One region of the Romboutsia sp. D33t1_170424_H2 genome, then DNA from elsewhere that is predicted to be linked to it. Evidence: predicted binding sites of a transcription regulator. Region 1 holds the regulator's gene; the other holds the start of a gene.
What was found. The regulator HrcA, encoded in region 1, represses chaperone genes, less so after heat shock. The targets are predictions, from matches to a motif close to TTAGCACTCNNNNNNNNNGAGTGCTAA.
Positions count from the first base shown of each region.

Region 2: the regulator HrcA is predicted to act here: its motif matches at 6,602-6,628, upstream of I4U66_RS10735 (co-chaperone GroES).

Region 1 covers NZ_JADOZQ010000001.1:96,981-109,106, forward strand. Annotated here, with positions in the region: gene lepA (translation elongation factor 4) at 1-1,227, shown strand, start outside; gene I4U66_RS00535 (APC family permease) at 1,405-2,721, shown strand; gene hemW (radical SAM family heme chaperone HemW) at 2,871-4,013, shown strand; gene hrcA (heat-inducible transcriptional repressor HrcA) at 4,113-5,129, shown strand; gene grpE (nucleotide exchange factor GrpE) at 5,148-5,705, shown strand; gene dnaK (molecular chaperone DnaK) at 5,862-7,700, shown strand; gene dnaJ (molecular chaperone DnaJ) at 7,849-9,003, shown strand; gene I4U66_RS00565 (SAM-dependent methyltransferase) at 9,129-10,316, opposite strand; gene I4U66_RS00570 (hypothetical protein) at 10,424-10,966, opposite strand; gene I4U66_RS00575 (ROK family protein) at 11,216-12,126, shown strand, end outside.
Region 2 covers NZ_JADOZQ010000009.1:45,913-58,038, forward strand. Annotated here, with positions in the region: gene guaB (IMP dehydrogenase) at 1-1,193, opposite strand, end outside; purine riboswitch at 1,408-1,509, opposite strand; gene larC (nickel insertion protein) at 1,557-1,976, opposite strand; gene I4U66_RS14845 (LarC family nickel insertion protein) at 2,006-2,740, opposite strand; gene larB (nickel pincer cofactor biosynthesis protein LarB) at 2,771-3,514, opposite strand; gene I4U66_RS10725 (hypothetical protein) at 3,960-4,496, shown strand; gene groL (chaperonin GroEL) at 4,599-6,224, opposite strand; gene I4U66_RS10735 (co-chaperone GroES) at 6,243-6,527, opposite strand; gene cls (cardiolipin synthase) at 6,682-8,172, opposite strand; gene I4U66_RS10745 (DNA-3-methyladenine glycosylase family protein) at 8,189-9,064, opposite strand; gene I4U66_RS10750 (deoxynucleoside kinase) at 9,240-9,908, shown strand; gene I4U66_RS10755 (deoxynucleoside kinase) at 9,896-10,549, shown strand; gene I4U66_RS10760 (cation:proton antiporter) at 10,723-11,619, shown strand; gene I4U66_RS14850 (cation:proton antiporter domain-containing protein) at 11,598-11,981, shown strand; gene I4U66_RS10765 (YeiH family protein) at 12,064-12,126, opposite strand, start outside.

The DNA.
Region 1 (12,126 bases):
CCTTTAAAAGCTTTAATATTTGACTCATATTACGATGCATATAAAGGTGTTGTAGCGTATGTTAGAGTTTATGAAGGAACTGTTAAAAAAGGTATGACTATAAAAATGATGAATACTAACAAAAAGTTTGAAGTAACTGAAGTTGGTGTTATGGCTCCTGGTCAAAGAGAACTTGATGAGTTAGCTGCAGGAGATGTTGGATACATAGCTGCAAGTATAAAAGATATAAGAAGTTGTCAAGTTGGTGATACAATAACAGATGCAAATAATCCAACTGATGAACCTATGCCAGGATATAAAAAAGCTACTCCAATGGTTTATTGTGGTATATACCCAGGTGAAGGTGAAAAGTACGAAAACGTAAGAGATGCATTAGAAAAGATGCAAATAAATGATGCAGCGCTAGAATTTGAGGCTGAAACTTCAGCTGCATTAGGATTTGGATTTAGATGTGGATTCTTAGGGCTACTTCATATGGAAATAATCCAAGAAAGATTAGAAAGAGAATATGACTTAAACTTAGTAACAACAGCACCATCTGTTATATACAGAGTCACTAAAAATGATGGGGAAGTTGTAATGATACAAAATCCAACAAACTTACCAGAACCATCAGAAATAAATATGATAGAAGAGCCAATCGTTAAAGGTGATATAATAGTCCCTAAAGATTATGTCGGTACTGTTATGGAGCTTTGTCAAGAAAGACGTGGAACAATGATAAATATGGAATACATAGATGAAAAGAGAGTTATGCTTCACTATGACTTACCACTAAATGAAGTTGTTTACGATTTCTTTGATGCATTAAAGTCTAGGACAAGAGGATATGGATCTTTAGATTATGAAATTAAGGGATACACTCCTTCTAAGCTTGTTAAGCTTGATATATTAATAAATAAAGAGCAAGTAGATGCACTTAGCTTTATAGTACATGAATCTCGTGCTTATCCAAGAGGTAAAGCTATGTGTGAAAAGCTAAAAAATGAAATACCAAGACATCAGTTTGCAGTTCCTATACAAGCAGCTGTTGGAAATAAAGTTGTTGCCAGAGAAACTATAAGTGCACTTAGAAAAGACGTTTTAGCTAAGTGTTATGGAGGAGATATATCTCGTAAGAAGAAACTTCTTGAAAAGCAAAAAGAAGGTAAGAAGCGTATGAGACAAATCGGATCTGTAGAAGTTCCTCAAAAGGCCTTTATGTCAGTATTAAAATTAGATGAATAATAATTAAAGTCAAAGGATTTTTCCTTTGACTTTTTTAATTATAAGTCATATTAACTAAAATATTGTGTAAAACCTGTCCTCGTATCTAAATTCTAATAATAGATAAAAACTTGGGAATACTAAAAAATGCAAAGTATACAAAATATCATAACTATAAATAGTACAAGGAGGATATATATGAGTGACAAGCTTAATAGTACTATAGGACTATCAGCAGCTCTTTCAACAGTTGTTGGTATGGTTATAGGGTCTGGAGTATTTTTTAAGCCTCAAGCAATATACACGGCAACTAATGGTGCACCAGGTCTTGGTATAATAGCATGGATATTAGGTGGTATTATAACTATTACAGCAGGATTAACTGCAGCTGAAATATCAGCAGCCATACCTAAAACTGGTGGAATGATGACTTATCTCAGTGAAATATATGGAGAAAAAATAGGATTCTTGACAGGATGGATGCAAACAGTATTATATTTTCCAGGTACTATTGCAGCGCTTGCAGTTATATTTTCGCAACAGGTATCAGAAATTATGGGGTATGGTCCGCAAAATATGGTAGTAGTTTTACCAGTATCTTTAGGAATAATAATATTTATAGCTTTGCTAAATACAGTAGGATCATCTTTTGGTGGATTTATACAAACTGTATCTACTATCTGTAAGTTATTACCTTTAATACTTATAATAATATTTGGATTTATAAAAGGAAATGGAAACCTAATATTAACACCATTAGTAGGAGGTGAAACTACTGTCATAGGATCTTTAGGACAAGTATTAATAGCTACACTATTTGCTTATGATGGTTGGATAAATGTTGGAGCTATAGCTGGTGAAATGAAAAGTCCAGAAAAAAATTTACCTCTAGCTATAGTTGGAGGTTTATCAATAGTTATGGCTGTATATATATTGATAAACTTAGCATATTTATGGGTAGCGCCAGCATCAGAACTTGCTACATCAGTAGCTCCAGCTGCACTTGTCGCACAAAAAATATTTGGAAATACAGGTGGAAAATTAATATCCATAGGTATACTAATATCAGTATTTGGTGCTCTAAATGGATATTTACTTACAGCACCTAGGGTACCATATGTACTTTCAAAAGAGGGATTATTACCAGGATCAAAAATATTTTCTAAGTTAAATAAAGGTGGTTCTCCATACAACTCTATTTGGTTAATAGCCGGTCTTGGATGTATATATGCTTTATCTGGACAATTTAACCTGTTAAGTGATCTAACTATATTTATAATATGGTTATTTTATATATTTACTTTCTATGGAGTAGTTAAGCTTAGAAAAGAAAAACCAGATATGGTAAGACCTTATAAGGTTCCATTATACCCAATTGTTCCTATTGTTGCTATACTAGGTGGACTTTTTGTTATAATAAATCAATTAATAACAATGACTTTAGTTTCATTAGGAGGAATAATAGTTACACTTATTGGTTTACTAGTATATTCTTATAAAATTAAATTAAGATAAGTAAAAGGCATCTTTACATTTAGGTGCCTTTTATCTATTTTAAATTAATAAAGCATTTTTAAATAGATAACAACTATCACATATATATTGTTATAATATAGTAAAATATATTTAATAATGTAAGCAATATATGAATAGGAGAAAAATAAATGTTAGGATTATATATACATATTCCATTTTGTGTGAGTAAGTGTAACTACTGTGACTTTAATTCATACAAATTAGATGTAAACTTAAAGAAAAGATACATAGATGATTTAAAAAAGGAAATGGAACTTTATAAGAAAGATATAGAAAAAGAAAATTATGAAAAAGAAATATGTAGTATATTTTTAGGGGGAGGAACTCCAAGCATACTAACATCTAATGAAATTGAAGAAATATTTAATAATATTTATAAGAACTTCAATATAAAAGATAATGCTGAAGTAACTATGGAGTGCAATCCAGGAACATTAACAAGAGAAAAATTAGAAACTATGAAAAAGTGTGGAGTAAACAGATTAAGTATAGGTCTTCAGGCAGTACAAAATAATAAACTAAAGGAAATAGGAAGAATCCATACATATGAAGAGTTTGAGAAAAATTATAAAGAAGCTTTAGATGTTGGTTTTGATAATATAAATGTAGATTTAATGTATGCACTTCCAAATCATAACATTGATGAATGGAAAGAAAGCTTAGAAAAAATTATTTCATTAAACCCATCACATATATCAGCTTATTCACTTATATTAGAAGAGGGCACAAAGTTATATGATATGTATGAAGACAATGAATTTGAACTTATAGATGAAGATACAGATATAAATATGTATAATCACACAATAAATTACCTAAAACAAAATGGGTACAATCAATATGAAATATCAAACTATTCAAAGCCAGGTTTTGAGTGTAAGCATAATATACTATACTGGAAGTGTTATCATTATATAGGGTTAGGTGCAGGGGCATCTGGATATCTAGGAAATATTAGATATAATAATGTAGAAAATCTAGATGAGTATCATCATATGATAGAAAAAAATGAAAAACCTATAAGTAATTTAGAAAATTTAAGTATAGAAGATAAAATACAAGAAAAAATATTTATGGGACTTAGAATGAATGAAGGGATATATTTTGAGGACTTTAAAAAAGAATTTAATATAGAATTCAAAAATAAATATAATAAGCAAATTGAGGATTTGAAAAATAAAGACTTAATAAAAGAAAGTAAAGTAGGTATTAAGCTTACCCAAAAGGGGAGAGAAATATCAAATTCTGTATTTGTTGAATTCATAAATTAATTAGAAAGTGTTGACAAGAATAAAATAAAATGATATATAATATATATAATCTTTTTAGCACTCGAAAGTAGTGAGTGCTAACAGCGAGGAGTGAAGGTGATGGAATTAAATGAAAGAAAATTAAAGATCCTCAAAGCTATAGTTAAAGATTATATAGAAACAGCTGAGGCTGTAGGCTCACGAACTATATCAAAAAAACATGACTTAGGTGTAAGTGCTGCCACTATAAGGAATGAAATGGCTGACCTTGAAGAATTAGGATATTTAATCCAGCCACATACCTCGGCAGGTAGAGTTCCATCTGAGAAAGGATACAAGCTTTATGTAGATTCTCTTATGAGTCAAAGTGAACTTAGTGATGAAGAGAAAATTTTAATAGAGAGTTGTATAAATAAAAATGTTAATGATATAAGAGATTTAATTCATGAGACTTCTAAGCTATTGTCAGAAATTACTAATTATACAACTGTAGCTGTTACTAAAAACTTAGTTAATCAAAGTGTTATAAAACACATACAGTTAGTTAGTATGAGTGATAACAACATTTTATTAATAGTTGTTACAGATAAAGGTGATATAAAAAATGTAAATTTAGCTACTAACACTCATTTAGATCAATCAAAATTAAACATAATTTCTGACAATCTAACTAGAAAATTATCAGGAAAAAGTATAGTTGATTTAGATGAAAAACTTATAGCATTTATAAAATATGAAATAAGTGAACATGCAGTGTTAATAGATGAATTAATAGATGCACTAAATTTTGATGCCAATGATGATACATCAATTTCACTAAGTGGAGCAACTAATATATTCAACTATCCTGAATTTAATGATGTACTTAAGGCCAAGTCATTTTTACATATGCTAGAACATAAGGAAATGATATCTAGTATGGCTAAGTCAAAAGGTATACAGAAGGATAATGTTAATATAATCATTGGTAGTGATAATGATTTTGAGTTAGCGCAAGATTGTAGTATAGTTACAGCAACTTATAATATAAGTAGAGATCTAGTAGGGCGTATAAGTTTTATAGGGCCTACAAGAATGGACTATGCTAAGATTTATACAATTGTTAATTATATGAGTTTGATTTTTAACAAAAAATAGATTAAGGGGTGTAACATATTGCAAGAAAATAATTTAGAAAAAGAAAATGTAAAAGAAGAATTAGAAACTTCAAGTGAAATTGAAGAAACGACTGAGGAAGTTGTAGAAGACAATGTTACAGATATAAATGACAAATTAGAAGAAAATAAATTAAGAGAAGAATTAGAGGCTCTTAATGATAAGCATCAAAGACTTCAAGCAGAATATGCAAACTATAGAAGAAGAACAAATGAAGAAAAAGAAACTATAGGATTATTTGCAAATGAAAAAATACTAAACGATATAATACCTGTTATCGATAGTATGGAAAGAGCTTTAGAAGCTTGTGATGACAAAGAAGGAAGTATGTACCAAGGAATAGACTTAGTATATAAGCAACTTCAAGGAATACTTACAAAGTATGGAGTTGAAGCAATAGAAGCTGAAAATGCAGACTTTGATCCAAATTTACACTTAGCAGTAATGCAAGAAAGTGTTGATGGAGTTGAAGCAAATAAGGTTGTAATGGTACTTCAAAAAGGATACAAACTAGGAAATAAAGTATTAAGACCAAGTATGGTTAAAGTATCTTGCTAGTTTGATATAAATAGCAATAAAGTTTAAGAATTTAGCTAAAATATATCTTATGTTCTAGCAAAATTAGAACTTAGATATTTAAATATATAAAATAAATAATAACTAAATTCTATATAGAATAAAAATCATAAAAAATTATTTAGGAGGAATTTGGTCATGGGAAAAATAATAGGAATTGACTTAGGAACAACAAACTCTTGTGTAGCGGTATTAGAAGGTGGAGAACCACAAATAATAACTAATGCAGAAGGTATGAGAACTACTCCATCAGTAGTAGCATTTACTAAGGACGGAGATAGAATAGTAGGGGAGCCTGCAAAAAGACAAGCTGTTACAAATGCAGATAGAACTATAATATCAATAAAAACTCACATGGGAACAGATTACAAAGTTAATATAGATGGTAAAGATTATACACCACAAGAAATATCAGCTATAATCTTACAAAAATTAAAAGCAGATGCAGAAAGCTACTTAGGGCAACCTGTAACTGAAGCTGTTATAACAGTTCCAGCATACTTCACAGATGCTCAAAGACAAGCAACAAAAGATGCAGGTAGAATAGCAGGACTTGATGTTAAGAGAATAATAAATGAGCCAACTGCTGCTGCACTTGCTTATGGTATGGATAAGTTAGACCAAGATAAAAAAATATTAGTATTTGACTTAGGTGGAGGAACATTTGACGTTTCAGTTCTTGAAATAGGAGATGGAACTTTCGAAGTTTTAGCTACTGCTGGTAACAACAGATTAGGTGGAGATGACTTTGACCAAGTATTAATAGACTACTTAGCTGAAGAATTCAAAAAAGCTGAAGGTGTAGACTTAAGAAATGATAATATGGCTCTTCAAAGATTAAAAGAAGCTGCTGAAAAGGCTAAAAAAGAGTTATCATCAACAATGACAACTAACGTAAACTTACCTTTCATAACAGCTACTGCTGAGGGTCCAAAACACTTAACTATGGATATATCAAGAGCTAAGTTTGATGAGTTAACTGCTCATTTAGTAGAAAAAACTATGGAACCAACAAGAAGAGCATTACAAGATGCAGGTCTTTCAACTTCTGATATAGATGATGTATTATTAGTTGGTGGTTCTACAAGAATACCAGCTGTTCAAGAAGCTGTTAAGAAATTCATAGGAAAAGAACCACACAAAGGATTAAATCCAGACGAATGTGTTGCTGCAGGTGCTGCTATACAAGCAGGTGTATTATCTGGAGATGTTAATGATTTATTACTTCTAGATGTTACTCCATTATCATTAGGTATAGAAACTATGGGTAACGTAATGACTAAAATAATAGAAAGAAATACTACAATACCAACTAAGAAGTCACAAGTATTCTCAACTGCTGCTGATAACCAAACTGCTGTTGATATACATGTTCTTCAAGGTGAAAGAAGTATGTCATATGACAACACTACTTTAGGTAGATTCCAATTAACTGATATACCACCAGCTCCAAGAGGAATACCTCAAATAGAAGTTACTTTCGATATAGATGCTAACGGTATAGTTCACGTTACTGCTAAAGACTTAGGAACTGGAAAAGAGCAAAAAGTTACTATAACTTCTGGAACTAATTTAAGTGAAGAAGAAATAGAAAAGAAAGTTAAAGAAGCTGAAATGAATGCTGAAGCTGATAAGCAAAAGAAAGATAAAATAGAAGCATTAAACCAAGCTGATTCAACTATATACCAAACAGAAAAAACTTTAAATGAATTAGGTGACAAAGTAAGTGCTGAAGATAAGAGCGCTATAGAAGCTGCAATAGCTGAACTTAAGGCAGTTAAAGATAAAGAAGAGTCAACAGGTGAAGAAATAAGAAAAGCTATGGATGAAGTTATGAACAAATTCCATAAAGTTTCTGAAATGATGTATCAACAAGCACAAGCTGAAGCTGGGGCTCAAGGTAGCGAAGCTGGTCAAGGGGCTCAAGACGATAACGTTGTAGATGCTGACTTCACAGAAGTAAATGACGAAAAATAGGTTACGAAAATATATAGTTTAATATATAATAGAAAAGAGTATCTTTTCATAAGTATATAGTCATAGACTAATGCTTAAAAATAATAATAGCTTGTAGTATGATATTCTACAAGCTATTATTTTGTAATAATAAAGGTGGTGACAAATAATGAGTGCTAAGAGAGATTATTATGAGGTGCTTGGTGTAGATAAAAGTGCCGATGCTCAAGCCCTTAAAAAAGCATATAGAAAACTTGCTATGAAGTATCACCCAGATAGAAATCCTGGTGATAAAGAAGCAGAAGAAAAATTCAAGGAAATAAATGAAGCGTACGAAGTATTATCAGATGATAGTAAAAGACAAATGTACGATCAATTCGGACATGATGGTGTAAACGGTCAAGGAGGATTTGGTGGCCAAGGAGGATTTGGTGGTCAAGGATTCGGTGGATTTGAAGATATATTTGGTGACATGTTTGGTGATATATTCGGAGGTGGATTTAGCAGTGGTAGAGCCAGAAGAAGAGGTCCAGAACGTGGAGCAGATATAAAACAAAGTGTTAGTATAAGCTTTGAAGAAGCTGCATTTGGAAAGAAAGTATCTGTAAAGATAAATAGAAGTGAAGAGTGCGAAGAATGCCATGGAAGCGGAGCTAAGCCAGGAACATCTAAGAAAACTTGTCCAACATGTAATGGTACAGGAGAAGTTAGAACTGTTCAAAGAACTCCATTTGGTAACATAGCATCAAGCAGACCTTGTAGTGCTTGTAATGGAGAGGGTGAAGTTATAGAATCACCATGTCCAAAGTGTCACGGTAAGGGATATAATAGAAAAGTTAAGACTATAGAAGTTGATATACCAGCAGGTATAGATGATGGACAAATGATAAAATTATCAGGTCAAGGTGAAGTTGGATCTAAAGGTGGACCAAGAGGAGATTTATATATAATAGTTAATGTTAAACCTCATCCATTATTTACAAGAGAAGGAACTGATATATACTTTGACATGCCAATAACATTTGTTCAAGCAGCATTAGGAGATGAAATAGAAGTTCCAACACTAGATGGAAAAGTTAAGTATACAATACCAGAAGGAACTCAAACTGGAACTGTATTTAGACTAAGAGAAAAAGGTATACCAAGACTTAGAGGTAACTCAAGAGGTGACCAATATGTTAAGGTTATAGTTGATACTCCTAAGAAATTAAATGAAAAGCAAAAAGAAATACTAAGAGAATTTGCTAAAGAATGTGGAGAAGATGTTCACGAAAAGAAAAAGACTTTTGGACAAAAAATAGAAGACATGTTTAAAAGAAAGTAATTTATAAACAAGTAAATATAACAAAAGATAAAAGAGACATAGTTTAAACTATGTCTCTTTTTTTTTAAAATGTACACATTTCATAATATAATTTAAAAAATTATAGAATAAAATTTACTCATTTTTTAATCTTTATAAATATATTCTCTTGTCATACTTATTTCATTATTAACACCTTTGCTCATTAAGATCTGATGTAGGTCTATAACTCCATTATTAAAACAAGCAGCACAAGAAGAAAGGTATAAGTCCCACATTCTTACGAATTCTTCATCAAACATATCCTCTACAACATCTCTTTGTTTATCAAAGTTTTTATACCACTCAACTAAAGTTTTAGTATAATGTCTTCTTAAACTTTCAACATCTAATGTATAAAAATTATATTTAGGAAGTAAGTCTATAATTTCACGTAGTGAAGGAATAACTCCACCTGGGAATATGTATTTTCTAATCCAAGCATCGCCAGGAGATTCAACTAAACCACTTATATAATGTAATAAGAATAACCCTTTAGGTTTTAATACACTATTTACATTTTTAAAGTATAAATCATAGTGTTCACGACCAACATGTTCTAACATACCAACACTTACAATTTTATCAAACATCATACCAGATGTTTCAAGATTTCTATAGTCCATAAGTTTTACTTGTAAATAGTCTTGAAGTCCTTCCTCTACTATTCTTTCATTAAATCTTTTATATTGTTCCTCACTTAGTGTAATACCAGTTCCTTTAATTTTATATTTCTTAGCGGCTTCTATAAGAAGATATCCCCAACCACATCCTATATCTAGTAAAGTTTCACCTTCTGATAGATCTAATTTTTTTAAAATATGATGTATTTTGTTCATTTGAGCTTGGTATAAAGTATCATCATCATTTTCGAAGTAAGCACAAGAATAACTTAAAGTATCGTCTAGCCAAAGGCTATAGAAATCATTTCCTATATCATAGTGAGAACAAACCTCTAATTTTTGATTCTTTTCATTTCCTGCTTTATGGAATAGTTTTGATAATTTTGCAAAGTTAGTATGAAAATGTTCTTTTTGACAGCTAAATAAAGCATCTAAGACTAGTAGTAAATCACCATCAATATCAATATCTTTTTTCATGTATGCTTCCCCTAAAGCCAATGATGTACTATTTAATAAATCTTTTTTACTAATTGGCTTATTAAAGTAAACCTTAAACTTAGGCTCATCTTGCCCAATTAAGAATTCTTCTCCATCCCAAAGTTTTACCTCAAATGTACTTGAGTCAAGTTTTGAAAGAAATTCTTTTATAAATATTTTGTCTATGCTGTTCATAATAATTTTTCACCTCTATAAAAACCATACCCAAAAATTACCATATGAAAACAAAATATTATATAAAAAATAGAAATATATTTAAATACATTCCTATTTTTTTAATTTTATATAGATATTATCGCTAATGTTTGAAGTTGGGTAAATATACCCTGAGAAAGGTCTGAGATAGTTTTTTTATTCATATCCATCTCCTTTAAAGCCAGGAATGTTATGAATGCATTTAATAAAACTTTTTCATAAATATAAAAGTATGTATATTTATCGTTTAAATACTCTTTATTTCTTATAGATTCATTTATAAGATTAAGTTCATCAACTGTAGCATGAGTTACTGCCATAACAGTAGTTGAATCTATATTTTCATCTTTTACTGATTTAAATTTTTGAAGTGAGAAAGTATTTAAATCTACTAAAACTTTATGTATATCTTTAAAATTTTTGTCTTTTAATTCATCCTTAGTTTTTATTAACAAAATATTAGAACGGTTTGTTATATCATCTATTTTTTCTTTATAAAATCCAAGTAGTGAATTTAATTTTATATTGTCTTCTATTTCTTTATTACCATCTTTAAGTTGCAAATTCTTATATTTATCTGATACTTTTTGTATATCTTTAAATAACTTTAATCTCTCAAATCTTTCCATAATAAACCCCCTTAAGTTGTTATTATATATACTATATAGTATAAATCATTGGAAATATATAATAAAGAAAATGTTTTTTTAGATTGTATTTTCAATTGAAAAGGAATTTATTTTTAGAAAAAAATAAATAATTTAAATTTTGGTAAAAAAATTAATAATATAAGATAGAATTAAATTAAGGTAGCATTTATAATATAATTAAGTTAAAAAATTACCATGTTATAATTAGATTTACTAAGGAGGAGAAGCATGTATTTTGTAGGAGTGGATATTGGAGGAACAGGAATACAAGCAGGGATAGTTAATGAAAATGGTGAAATACTTTTTAGAAAAGAGTGTAAGACTAATTCTTTAGATGGATTTGAAAATGTTATGAATGATATAGAATATTTAGTGAGGGGATTACTAAAAGAAAATAATTTAGATATGAGAGATATAAAGTCTATAGGATTTGGTGTACCAGGTTTTATAAATAAACAAGGTATGGCAACTGCTGTAAACTTAGGTTGGAAAGACGTTAATTTTATAGAGTCTTTAAAAAATAAATTTAATGAGATTGATGTATATGCTGAAAACGATGCAACAGTTGCAGCATTAGCAGAAGCTAAATCAGGTAGTATGAAAGGAAAAAATTGTGCTGTTATGTATACACTAGGAACTGGTGTAGGCGGTGGAATAATAATAAACGGTAAAGCATTTTCAGGTGCACATGGTATGGGATCTGAACTAGGACATGTTATAATAGGTGAGAATTACTTTGACTGTAATTGTGGAAATAACGGGTGTTTAGAAACCTTTTGCTCGGCAACAGCCATAATAAAGTATGCACAAAGGCTAATAAATGAAGGAAGAGCAAGTATAATATTAGATATGGCAAATGGTAATGCAGAAGATATAAATGCTAAAATAGTGTTTGATGCTTATAGAGAAAATGATGAAGTGGCAGTAGAAACTATAAATAGATTTAAACTTTACTTATCTAAGGCAATAGCTAATATGGTAAGTACATTAGACCCAGATATAATATCACTAGGTGGAGGAGTGTCAGGAGCTAGTGACATTATACTTCCTGGATTAAAAGAATTAGTAAGAGAGCAGCTTGTATTCAAAAACAATGAATTTGCAGACATAGTATGTGCAAATTTAGGAGCCGATGCGGG
Region 2 (12,126 bases), on a different contig from region 1:
TTTGATCCTCTTTCCATTGCCCCTATAGAGCCCATTCCTCTATAAGTTTTGTATGATCTACCTCTATAAAGAACTGTTTCTCCTGGACTTTCTTCAGTTCCAGCAAACATTGATCCCATCATACATACTGCTGCTCCACCTGCTAATGCTTTAACTATATCTCCTGAGAATTTAATTCCTCCATCTGCTATTACAGGCACTCCATATTTTTTACCAACTTCTGCACAATCTATTACAGCTGTTAATTGTGGTACCCCTATACCTGCTACTACTCTTGTAGTACATATTGATCCTGGTCCTATACCAACCTTTACACAGTCTGCTCCAGCTTTTATTAAATCTTCTGTTGCTTCTGGTGTTGCTACATTTCCTGCTATAACTTGAAGCTGTGGATGAGCATTTTTTACTTTTTTAACTGCATCCATAACTCCCTTTGAATGTCCATGTGCACTATCTAATACTATAACATCTACATTAGCCTTAACTAATGCATCTACTCTATCTAATAAGTCTGCGCTTATTCCGACAGCTGCACCACATAAAAGTCTTCCATGAGCATCCTTAGCAGAATTTGGGTATTGTATTTTCTTTTCTATATCTTTTATAGTTATTAATCCTTTTAAACGACCTTCTTCGTCTACTATAGGTAGCTTTTCTATTTTATGCTTTTTAAGTATTTGTTGAGCTTCAACTAAATCGATTCCTTCCTTAGCCGTTACTAAGTTTTCTTTAGTCATAGCTTCCTCTATACTCTTAGTCATATCATCTTCAAATTTTATATCTCTGTTAGTTATTATTCCTATTAGCTTATTATTTTCATCTACTATAGGTACCCCAGAAATTTTATATCTAGCCATTATATCATCTGCATCTTGTATACAATGGTCTTTTGATAAGTAGAAAGGATCTACTATTACACCACTTTCACTTCTCTTTACTTTATCAACCTCTAATGCTTGTTCTTCTATTGACATATTTTTGTGTATTATTCCTATTCCACCTTGTCTAGCCATAGATATAGCCATTTTAGATTCAGTAACAGTATCCATTCCTGCACTCATTAGAGGAATATTTAATTTTATTTCTTTAGTTAAATAAGTCTCTAATTTAACATCTTTAGGTAATACCTCAGATTTTTGAGGAACTAATAAAACATCATCAAAAGTTAAGCCTTCTTTTAGTATAGTTGCCATGGTAGTTCTCCTCCCTTTATTTTTTATTTATACGAATTTTATTTCCATTTTTTTAATCATTTATTCGTGTTATAAATGTATACAAAAAAACCTGCATAATAACTTCATCTTACTTCTCATAAAAGTGAAATTACTATACAGGTTTCCAAAATATCTGTTCTAGCCAACCTGTAAGGATTTTAATCAGCCTACAAGTTTACTTTATATGATATTCTGTGATAATAATTTCACTCATAGTCAAGATATTTACGGTATCTCGGTAGAAACTCTCAGACCATATTTCTGAGTATATACGAGTGATGGTATGTATTCATTTATAAATAATTTCTTTAGGTTAAATCCTAATTTATCAAAATTTATTATTTATGTCAATATCTTTATATTAAATTCTTTATATATAATATTGTTTATTTCTAGAAGAATTTTTGTAAACGATATCCCGTAATTATCTGCTATTTTTATGCAATCTTCATACTCAGGTGTTACTTTTATTAAATTTCCTTTGTAGTACCCAAGCTTTACAGATACTTTACCATAAATAGTTTCGATTTTTCGAAATTCCCTTTTTAATGTCACTCTATTATACTTAGAATATCTCACTCCAAAAGTAGATGTTTCTTTTAGTAAATGTTCGGTTATTTTTTCTAAATCATCTTCTTTACATATAACCGATAATTTTACTGCTGGTCTATTCTTCTTCATATATATACTCTCAGTATATATATCTAGAGCTCCTTCTTGTAATATTTTATTGTATAAGTGCGAATATACCTCTGATGACATGTCGTCAATATTAGTAGTTATTTCATATACTATTTCCTGTTTTTTTTTATACCTAAAATACTTCTTAGCATATTTGGTACTTCAAACTTCTTATATCCTATTCCATACCCTACTTTATTCACTTCAAACTCTATATCATCTACAAAATCATTACATAATGCCTTTATTATACCTGCTCCTGTTGGAGTTGTGCATTCACCCTTCACATTATTTAACTTAACTGGTACACCTTTTAATATTTCTAATGTTGCTGGTGCTGGTACTGGCATAACACCATGGTCGCATTTTACAAATCCTGACCCAAGAGGAACAGTACTTGCATATATCTTATCTATACAAAGTAGATCTATTAAAATACATGAACCTACTATATCAACTATAGAATCTATTGCTCCCACTTCATGAAAGTGTATTTTATCTATAGTCGTTCCATGTACTTTAGCCTCAGCTTCACCTATTACAAGAAATACTTTCTTAGCCATTTCTTTTACCTTATCACTTAAGTAACTAGAATCTATAATTTCAAATATATCTACTAAATGCCTATGTGGATTATTTTCTTTAGTTATAACATCTACATTCGTTCCAAGTATTCCACTTTCATTTTTAGGTGTAATCTTAATTTCAAATTCTTCTTTTATATTTAGTTTATTAATTTCTTCTAAGAATATTTCTTTAGGCACCCCTAAATCTAACAAACTTGATATGGTCATATCTCCTGAAATACCATTAACCAAGTCTAAATAAAGTATTCTTTCTCCCATAATACAACTCCTTAACGTTAATTGCCGTTTCTAATCTAATTTATTTATCATAGATGCCAAGTATCCTGCACCAAATCCATTGTCTATATTTACTACTGATATTCCCGATGCACAACTATTTAACATAGTTAAAAGAGCTGATAAGCCATTAAAGTTTGCACCATACCCAACTGAAGTTGGAACTGCTATAACTGGTACATCTACAAGTCCTCCTACTACACTAGGTAAAGCACCTTCCATACCAGCAACTACTACTATTACCCTTGCACTCTGTAACTCTTCTGTCCTATATAACAGTCTATGTATTCCTGCCACACCTACATCATATATTCTCCCAACATCATTACCTAAGAACTTAGCAGTATGATATACTTCATCTGCTACTGGTATATCAGAAGTTCCACCTGTAACAACTAATATTTTTCCTTTTCCCTTATTTTCTATAGGATGATTGTTTATCTTTAGGATCTTGCATGTTTTATCATATTCACAATTATCATATATAGATTTGATTTTCTCATATGTTTCTAATCTACATCTAGTACCTAATATGTTAGATCCTTTTTCATACATCTTTTCTATAATACCTATTATTTGCTCATCATTTTTACCTTCACAGTAAATTACTTCTGGGTATCCATTTCTTATTTGCCTGTGATGATCTATATTGGCATACCCTAAATCTTCATAGGGTAGCTTTTTTAACTTATCTAACGCTTCTTCTATGTCTATATTATCATTTTTAAACTCACTTAATAACTCCCTTAAGTCCATAAACTACCCCTTTCACTTTATAATTTATACTTTAAATTATATCCGTATATATATTATTTTTCCATAATTATAATTCGTTCATTTGCTGTTATTTTTCATCCAAAAATAAGAACCATTATATTTAGCTTTCCATGTTAAATGGATTCAATTATTTTATTTATAGAATCAAAATTTATTTCCATTATCAAAGTACTTTCTTCTTTCTCGGTTATCAATCTGACTTAAATAAAGACTGTTGTGTAATACATAATCCTAATTTTATGTATGATGAAGATTGTATTCATAACCTACTTCATTTTAAATTATTTAATTTATCATTTTTATATGTGCTCATTTCTATTTCAAGCTAATTTGATTATTAATCTCTTTACTATTTACTCATTTGTAATCTATTGAATTTGATTATATAATGTACTTGTATATAGCTAAAGAAATGAGGTTTTTTATGAATACATCTAAATTATTTACAATAGAATCAAACCTGAGTAAAGAAGATTATAGGCATTTTCTGTACATATCAACATTTTTCAAAGATAAATTTGCTATTTTCAAGATGATTTTATTGCTTTTTTCTATATCTATGTTTTGTATATATAGTGAAGGCTCTTTCTCTTTAAAAAGTTTCTTTATTATATTTATATTATTATCATTTATATTTGTATCTCTGATACTTATTCGTATTGAATCAAGAATTAATAAAAGGATTAAAACTGATGCTACTGGGATATTTAATACTCAAGAAACATTAGATTTTTATAATGATTTTATAATAGTTAATAATTCAGTATTTGAAGGTGAAATAAAGATTAAATATAACCAGATTTATAAAGTATTTGAGTCTAATCATTACTTTATTACTTATTTTAATATTAATCAAGCTACATTAATAAATAAAACAAATCTAGATACTGATACTATAAATAATTTAAGAAATCTATATAAAGATAATTTAAAGGATAAATATATAAATCTAAAAATCTAGCATACATACACTTTACACATATAGTTCATTTGCAATAAAAATTTAATTAGCAAAAAGCTACCTCAATATTGAGGTAGCTTTTCATATTTTTGTAAATTATATTTACATCATTCCCGGCATTGCTCCACCCATTCCTGGCATTGGAGCATCATTTTCTGGAAGGTCTGCAACAGCAGCCTCAGTAGTTAAAAATACTCCAGCTATAGAAGAAGCATTTTGTAATGCACTTCTAGTAACTTTAGTTGGGTCAACTATACCAGTTTCTATCATATTTACATATCTTTCATTTAAAGCATCAAATCCGACTTCAGCATCTTCATTTATTACTTTTTGTATTATTACAGCACCTTCAAGACCTGCATTTATAGCTATTTGTCTTAATGGCTCTTCTAATGATTTTCTTATTATTTTAGCACCTAATTGTACTTCACCTTCTAGTGTCTCTATTAATTTATCTACAACTGGTATAACACTTACCAATGCAGTACCACCACCAGCAACTATACCTTCTTCTACAGCCGCTCTTGTAGCGTTAAGTGCATCTTCTATTCTTAATTTTCTTTCTTTCATTTCAACTTCTGTAGCAGCTCCAACCTTTATTACAGCTACTCCACCAGCAAGTTTAGCTAATCTTTCCATTAACTTTTCTGTATCAAATTCAGAAGTAGTTTCTTCTACTTGATGTTTTATTTGATTAACTCTGTTTTCTATAGCTACCTTATCACCAAATCCATCTACTATTGTAGTACTTTCTTTAGTAACTTTTACAGAACCAGCTCTACCTAACATAGTTAAGTCAGCTTCTTTTAAGTCATATCCTAATTCGTCAGATATAACAGTTCCTCCTGTAAGTATAGCTATATCTTCAAGCATTGCTTTTCTTCTATCTCCAAATCCTGGAGCTTTAACAGCAACAACTTCAAATGTTCCTCTTAATTTATTAACTACTAATGTAGATAATGCTTCTCCATCTACATCTTCAGCTATTATTAATAACTTCTTACCTTGTTGAACTATTTGCTCAAGAACTGGTAATATGTCTTGTATATTAGATATTTTTCTATCTGTTATTAATATATATGGATCATTTAATACAGCTTCCATCTTATCTACATCTGTTACCATGTAAGCAGATACAAATCCTCTATCAAATTGCATACCTTCAACAGCATCTAATTCTGTATGCATAGTTTTAGATTCTTCAACTGTTATAACTCCATCTTTTCCTACTATTTCCATAGCTTCTGCTATTAACTTACCAACTTCTTCGTCTCCAGCAGATATAGAAGCAACTTGAGATATAGATTCTTTAGTTTCTATAGTTCTTGATTGTTTCTTTAATTCTTCAACTGCTACTTCAACAGCTTTTTGTATACCTTTTCTTAATAATACTGGGTTAGCTCCAGCAGTTACGTTTTTTAGCCCTTCTCTTATTATAGCTTGAGCAAGTACTGTTGCAGTTGTAGTACCATCTCCAGCTACATCATTAGTCTTAGTGGCAACTTCTTTAACTAATTGAGCTCCCATATTTTCAAATCTATCTTCTAACTCTATTTCCTTAGCTATTGTAACACCATCATTAGTTATAAGAGGTGCACCAAATTTCTTATCTAATATAACATTTCTTCCTTTAGGTCCTAATGTAACCTTAACTGTATCTGCTAATTTGTTAACACCATTTTCTAAAGCTTTTCTTGAATCTTGTGCGAATTTTATTTCTTTAGCCATTTCTATCCCCTCCTATTATTATTCAACTACTGCTAGTATTTCACTTTGTCTTAATATTGTGTACTCTTGCCCATCTATTTTAACTTCTGTTCCTGCATATTTTTGGAATAAAACTTTATCTCCAACTTTTAATTCCATAACTATTTCTTTTCCGTCAACTATTCCACCTGGTCCTACTTCTAAAACTTCAGCCATTTGTGGCTTTTCTTTAGCAGCTCCTGGTAAAACTATACCACTTGCAGTTTTTTCTTCTGCTTCTAACATCTTAATAACTACTCTGTCAGCTAATGGTCTTATTTTCATATTTTTCCCTCCTAAATGAATTGTAAATATGTAAAAATTCTAATATTTGAAATATATTATAAACAAAATAATTGTTATCACTCTTTAGGTTAGAGTGCTAACAATTATTATAATATATTAACTTCCCATATTTTTCAATAGTTTTTGTTAAATTTTATAATATAGGCGAGAACAACCTAGCTATTGATTCTCTAACCTTTTTACCTAATTTTCGCTTAGAAAATTCCTCTAATGTTAACTCTTCACTATTATTTAAATCCTCAAAAAAATCTTTATTCATTCTTTCTACAATTTTTTTGTCATATATAAATGCATTTATTTCAAAATTAAGCATAAAACTTCTTAAATCCATATTTGCAGACCCTGTAGATGCTATTTTATCATCTATTGTCATTATCTTAGAATGTATAAATCCCTTTGTATATAAGTAGACTTTACCTCCTGACTTTAATATATCATCAAAGTATGAGTAAGAAGCATTGTTGACCATCTTATGATCAGCTATCTTCGGGAATACTATCCTTACATCAACTCCACTTAGAGCTGCACTTTTAAGTGCTATAAGTATACTTTCATCTGGTATAAAATAAGGAGTTTCTATATAAATACTTTTTTTAGCTTGGCAAATAGCTGAGAAATAAGCATATCGTATAGATTCCCAATCACTATCAGGTCCACTAGCTATTATTTGAACCATACTATTACCACATCTTTGAGGACTTGGGAAATATTTATCTTCTGTTATTATCTCTTTTGTTGTATAGTACCAATCTGTTAAGAATATCATTTGTAACATATACACTGAGGTTCCTTCTATTTTTATATGGGTATCTCTCCAGTATCCAAACTTTTTGTTCTTACCCATATATTCATCCCCTATATTTATTCCACCAGTGTATCCAATTTTCCCATCTATTATAGCTATCTTTCTATGATTTCTATAATTTAGCTTTCCACCTGTCAATGGAAATTTAGCTGGTAAGAATGCTACTATTTCTATTCCATTTTCCTTCATTTCATTAAAAAACTTTCTGTAAAACCAAAACCTCCAACATCCTACATCGTCATATAATATTCTTATCTTTACACCCTCATTGGATTTTTTGATTAATAAATCTTTTAATTCTCTTCCTATTTCACTATCTTTTATAATGAAGTACTCTAAATGTATATGATTTTTTGCATTTTTTATGTCTTCTAGAAGATTTTTAAATTTTTCATTTCCATCAATATATACACTTACTTTATTATTCGTCGTAAATGGAAGTTTTCCTGTATTAAGTAGTAAACTTATTACCCTTTTTTTGCTATAGTCTTCTATATTTTCATTTAATAATTGATTTGTATTAATTGTACTTTGTTCTATATTTGCAATTTCCTCTATTCGCTCTAGATTTTCAAATATCTTTCCTTCTCTTATACTACTTGCTAGCTTTTGTGTTTTAAATAATTTCCTCTTCCTCATATTTCTCCCTAATATAGCATATATAACTAAACCTATTCCTGGAAGTAATATAAAAATGAGTAACCATGTAACAGTTCTAGCAGGATCTCTATTCTCAAGTATTATTGACATAGAAATAATCGCCCCAACAATATATGATATGGTTAAGTAGCTTAAAAACAAAAAAACTCCAATACTCATAATTTCTACCTCATCTTTATCTGCCTATACCAAGCTCCCTTGCATAATAGAATAAATATTGTTGTGCAAACCCAGCCAAATTACCAAACTTATCAATAGCATAAGTTCTCATTTTAGGTAAGCTCATATCTTCACTTACATAAAATTCTTGCATAACTCTTTTTACCCATACATCAACAGGGAAAGTATCATACTTTTGCATTCCAAATAAAGCTATACAGTCCGCTACCTTTGGTCCTACTCCATTAAATTTTTTTAATTCTTTTATGCAATCATCAGTACTTAAACTTGTATATCCAGATATATTTTCATTATCTTTTATTACACTCTCAGTTGTACTTTTTATGTATTTATCTCTAAACCCAGTCTGACATGCTCTTATTTCTTCTTGCGAAGCTTTGTTTAATTCTTCTGGTGTTGGAAAAGCATAATAATCCTTACCTCTATAATTTCCAATATAAGTTCCATAATTTCTTGATAGATTTTCTATTGCTTTTTGTATCATTGGGATCCTATTATTAGAAGATATTATAAATGAAATCAACATTTCCCATCCATCTTGTTTTAATATCCTTATACCATAACCAAACTCAGATGCCTTATTTAAATGTTCATCCATGTTTTTTAAAGTATTTTTTATATCTGTGTAATTTGTTCCCAAATCAAAGTAATTATACCAAATCTCTTCAAAATCCTTTAAATTTGTATTATCTAAGTATATTTTATTGTCTTTTTCAGATACATTTATCACTCTACCTTTTGCAACTCCAGTATATGAGTTATCTGCTTCTTTATGCCATCTAAAGCATTGCCCACATTCAAATATATGCTTAGGATTAAAATCTGCTACACCTTCTAATATTACTGTATTATTTTCTTCATAAACCTTCATTTATATATACTCCTTTTTTATGATTATTCTTAATAATACTAATTTACCCATATTTTATATAAATTAAATCTTCTTATATTCTATCTATCAAATTTTTCCTAAAAATTCTAGAGTAGAATTTAAAATTTTTTTCTGATAAAATACAAAAGATATTATTTTTAGAAGGTGATTTCATATGAAAAATAGAGGAATATTTATTGCTATAGAGGGGCCTATCGGTGTTGGGAAAACTACTTTAGCAACTATACTTAATGAACATTTCGGTTATACTCTTCTTAGAGAAATTGTAGAAGAGAATCCTTTTTTATCAAAATTTTATACTGATATTAAAGAATATGCTTTACAAACAGAAGCATTTTTTCTATTTAATAGGGTAAAACAATTAGAAGATATAGAAAAAAATCAATTAAATAAGTCTCATGGAGTTGTTAGTGATTACCATATAATAAAAAATCTTATATTTGCTGGTATAACACTTGATAATAATCAATTCCATAGATATAAGCAAATGTACAATATATTTGTAAATGATTTGCCTCAACCAGATATAGTTATCTACTTAAACTCTAATACAGATGTCTTAATGAAAAGGATAGCTATGAGAGATAGAAGCTTTGAAAGACAAATGGATAGAAATTATATACATGAGCTAAGCACAGAATATAAATATTATTTTAACCCTTTATCTATAAAGCATAACTTTGTAGGTAAAGAGCCATTGATAATTGAAATAGATAATTCAAACCTAGATTTCTTAAATAAAGAAGAAGATAGACAATTTATAATAGATAAAGTAGAAAATGCAATAAAGGCATTAGAAGGAGAAACAGCATGTTTAATTTAGTAAATCAATGTAATAAGCCTCTAAATAGGGACTTATTCATAACAGTGGCAGGAAATGTTGGTGCAGGAAAATCAACTTTAACAAAGATAATTGGTGAAAAATTAAATTTTGAAACTCATTTTGAAAAGGTTGATGGAAATCCATACTTAGAGGATTTCTATAAAGATCAAAAAAAATGGGGATTCCACCTTCAGTTATATTTCTTAGCCCAAAGATTTAAACAACAAAAGGAAATAGACTGTAATGGGTTAAACAATATACAAGACAGAAGTATATATGAAGATGTAGAAATATTCGCTAGAAATTTATATGATAATGGGAAAATGACTAAAAGAGATTATATAACTTATAGGGATTTATTTAATGACATGGTTCCTCACCTTAGAAGACCTGACTTAATGATATACTTAGATGGTTCTATAGATACTATAGTTCATAGAATAGGGCTTAGGGGTCGTGAAATGGAAAAAGCCGTTGATATAGAATATTGGAAGAACCTTCACAACAGATATGAAAAATGGATAGCTGAATATGATCAGTCACCTGTGCTATATGTAAATATAGATAAGGTAGATTTAGTAAATAATCCAGAGCATGTAGATATGTTATGCCATGAAATAAAGAGAATTTTAGGAATGTAGTATAAACTACATTCCTTTTTATATGAACAATCTTTAATTCAGTATATATTTAAAGTAAACTATTTGATAATATTTTAATAATATTAGACAGTTACATTTTTCAAAAATATTAATACTATAAAAAATAATATTATTTTTATAGTATTAATATTTTAAAAGGTGAGGTGTTTTAAATGGAAGATTCTATTCAAATTATAGCAAGTAATAACTTACTTATAACTTTTTCAATTATTGCTATGACCGGTATTGTCTGCAGTAAATTAAGTGAATCATTAAAAATCCCTGATGTTGTTTTATTTTTACTAGCAGGTATTTTACTAGGACCTTATTTTCTTGAAATGATAGATCTTAGTTATTTTGAACTAGAAAAGCAACTTATCCTTACTTTCGGTTCTGCCTTCATACTTTATTTAGGTGGAAAAGAGATTAATTTAAAAATATTAAAAAATGTAAAAATAACTGTTTTTTTACTTTCTACATTAGGTGTTATTATTTCATCTATTTTAGTAAGTCAATTTGTAAAATTTAACTTTCAAATTCCTTTTATTACGGCTCTACTCATAGGTTCAATAATTTCATCTACTGACCCTGCTACATTAGTACCTATTTTTAATAAAATTAAAGTTAAAGATAAGGTGTCACAAACAGTTATAAGTGAATCGGCATTTAATGATGCTACAGGGGCTATTTTGACTTCTGCAATTGTTACCATTTTACTTTCTGGTAAGTTTTCTTTGACACAAAATATATGGGATTTATCCATAATGATTATTGTAGGTTCTTTAGTTGGTTGTATTACTGGTATTGTACTTTTAAAACTAGTCAATGATAAACCTTATGGTGTTTTTAAGGACTTTGCTCCAATAATATCTATCCTTTCAGTTATTATAGCTTATGAAATTGCAACTAAATTTGGTGGAAGTGGATATATGGCTTGCTTTATAGTTGGAATAATTACGGGTAATAAAAAAATTTCAAAATTTGGCTATCTCAAAAATCATACGATGCCGATTTTTATGTTGCTGAAACCCTCGGAACTTTATGTCGTATGGCTATATTCATTATTTTAGGTAGTCAAGTTGAATTAGTTGTATTATCAAAATATTTCCTACCATCATTATTGGTTGTTTTAGCATTTATTTTTATAATAAGACCAATCTGTATTCTAATATGTGCTCTCCCAGACAGAAAAGCAATTTGGACAAAAAAAGAATTGTTATTTATGATGTGGGTGAGAGAAACCGGAGTTATACCTGCTGCACTTTGCGGTATAATTTCTACTATGAAAATCCCTGGTTACGAAATAATCTCTTCTATCACATTTATGGCTATCCTAGTTACTTTAATAGTTCAAGGTAGTACAACTAAACTTCTAGCTAAAAAACTCGACTTATTGGAAGATACTTCTAATAATAAATCTCCTAACTTATAGTATTATTTGAGTGACTAAACTTGCTTTACTTAATAAACAATTGATGTTCACATTATAAAAGAGTGTTCATATGAACACACTTTTATAATAATATTCCTATTAAAATAACTGCAGTAATTACTTGTAAAGTACCTACAAATAATCC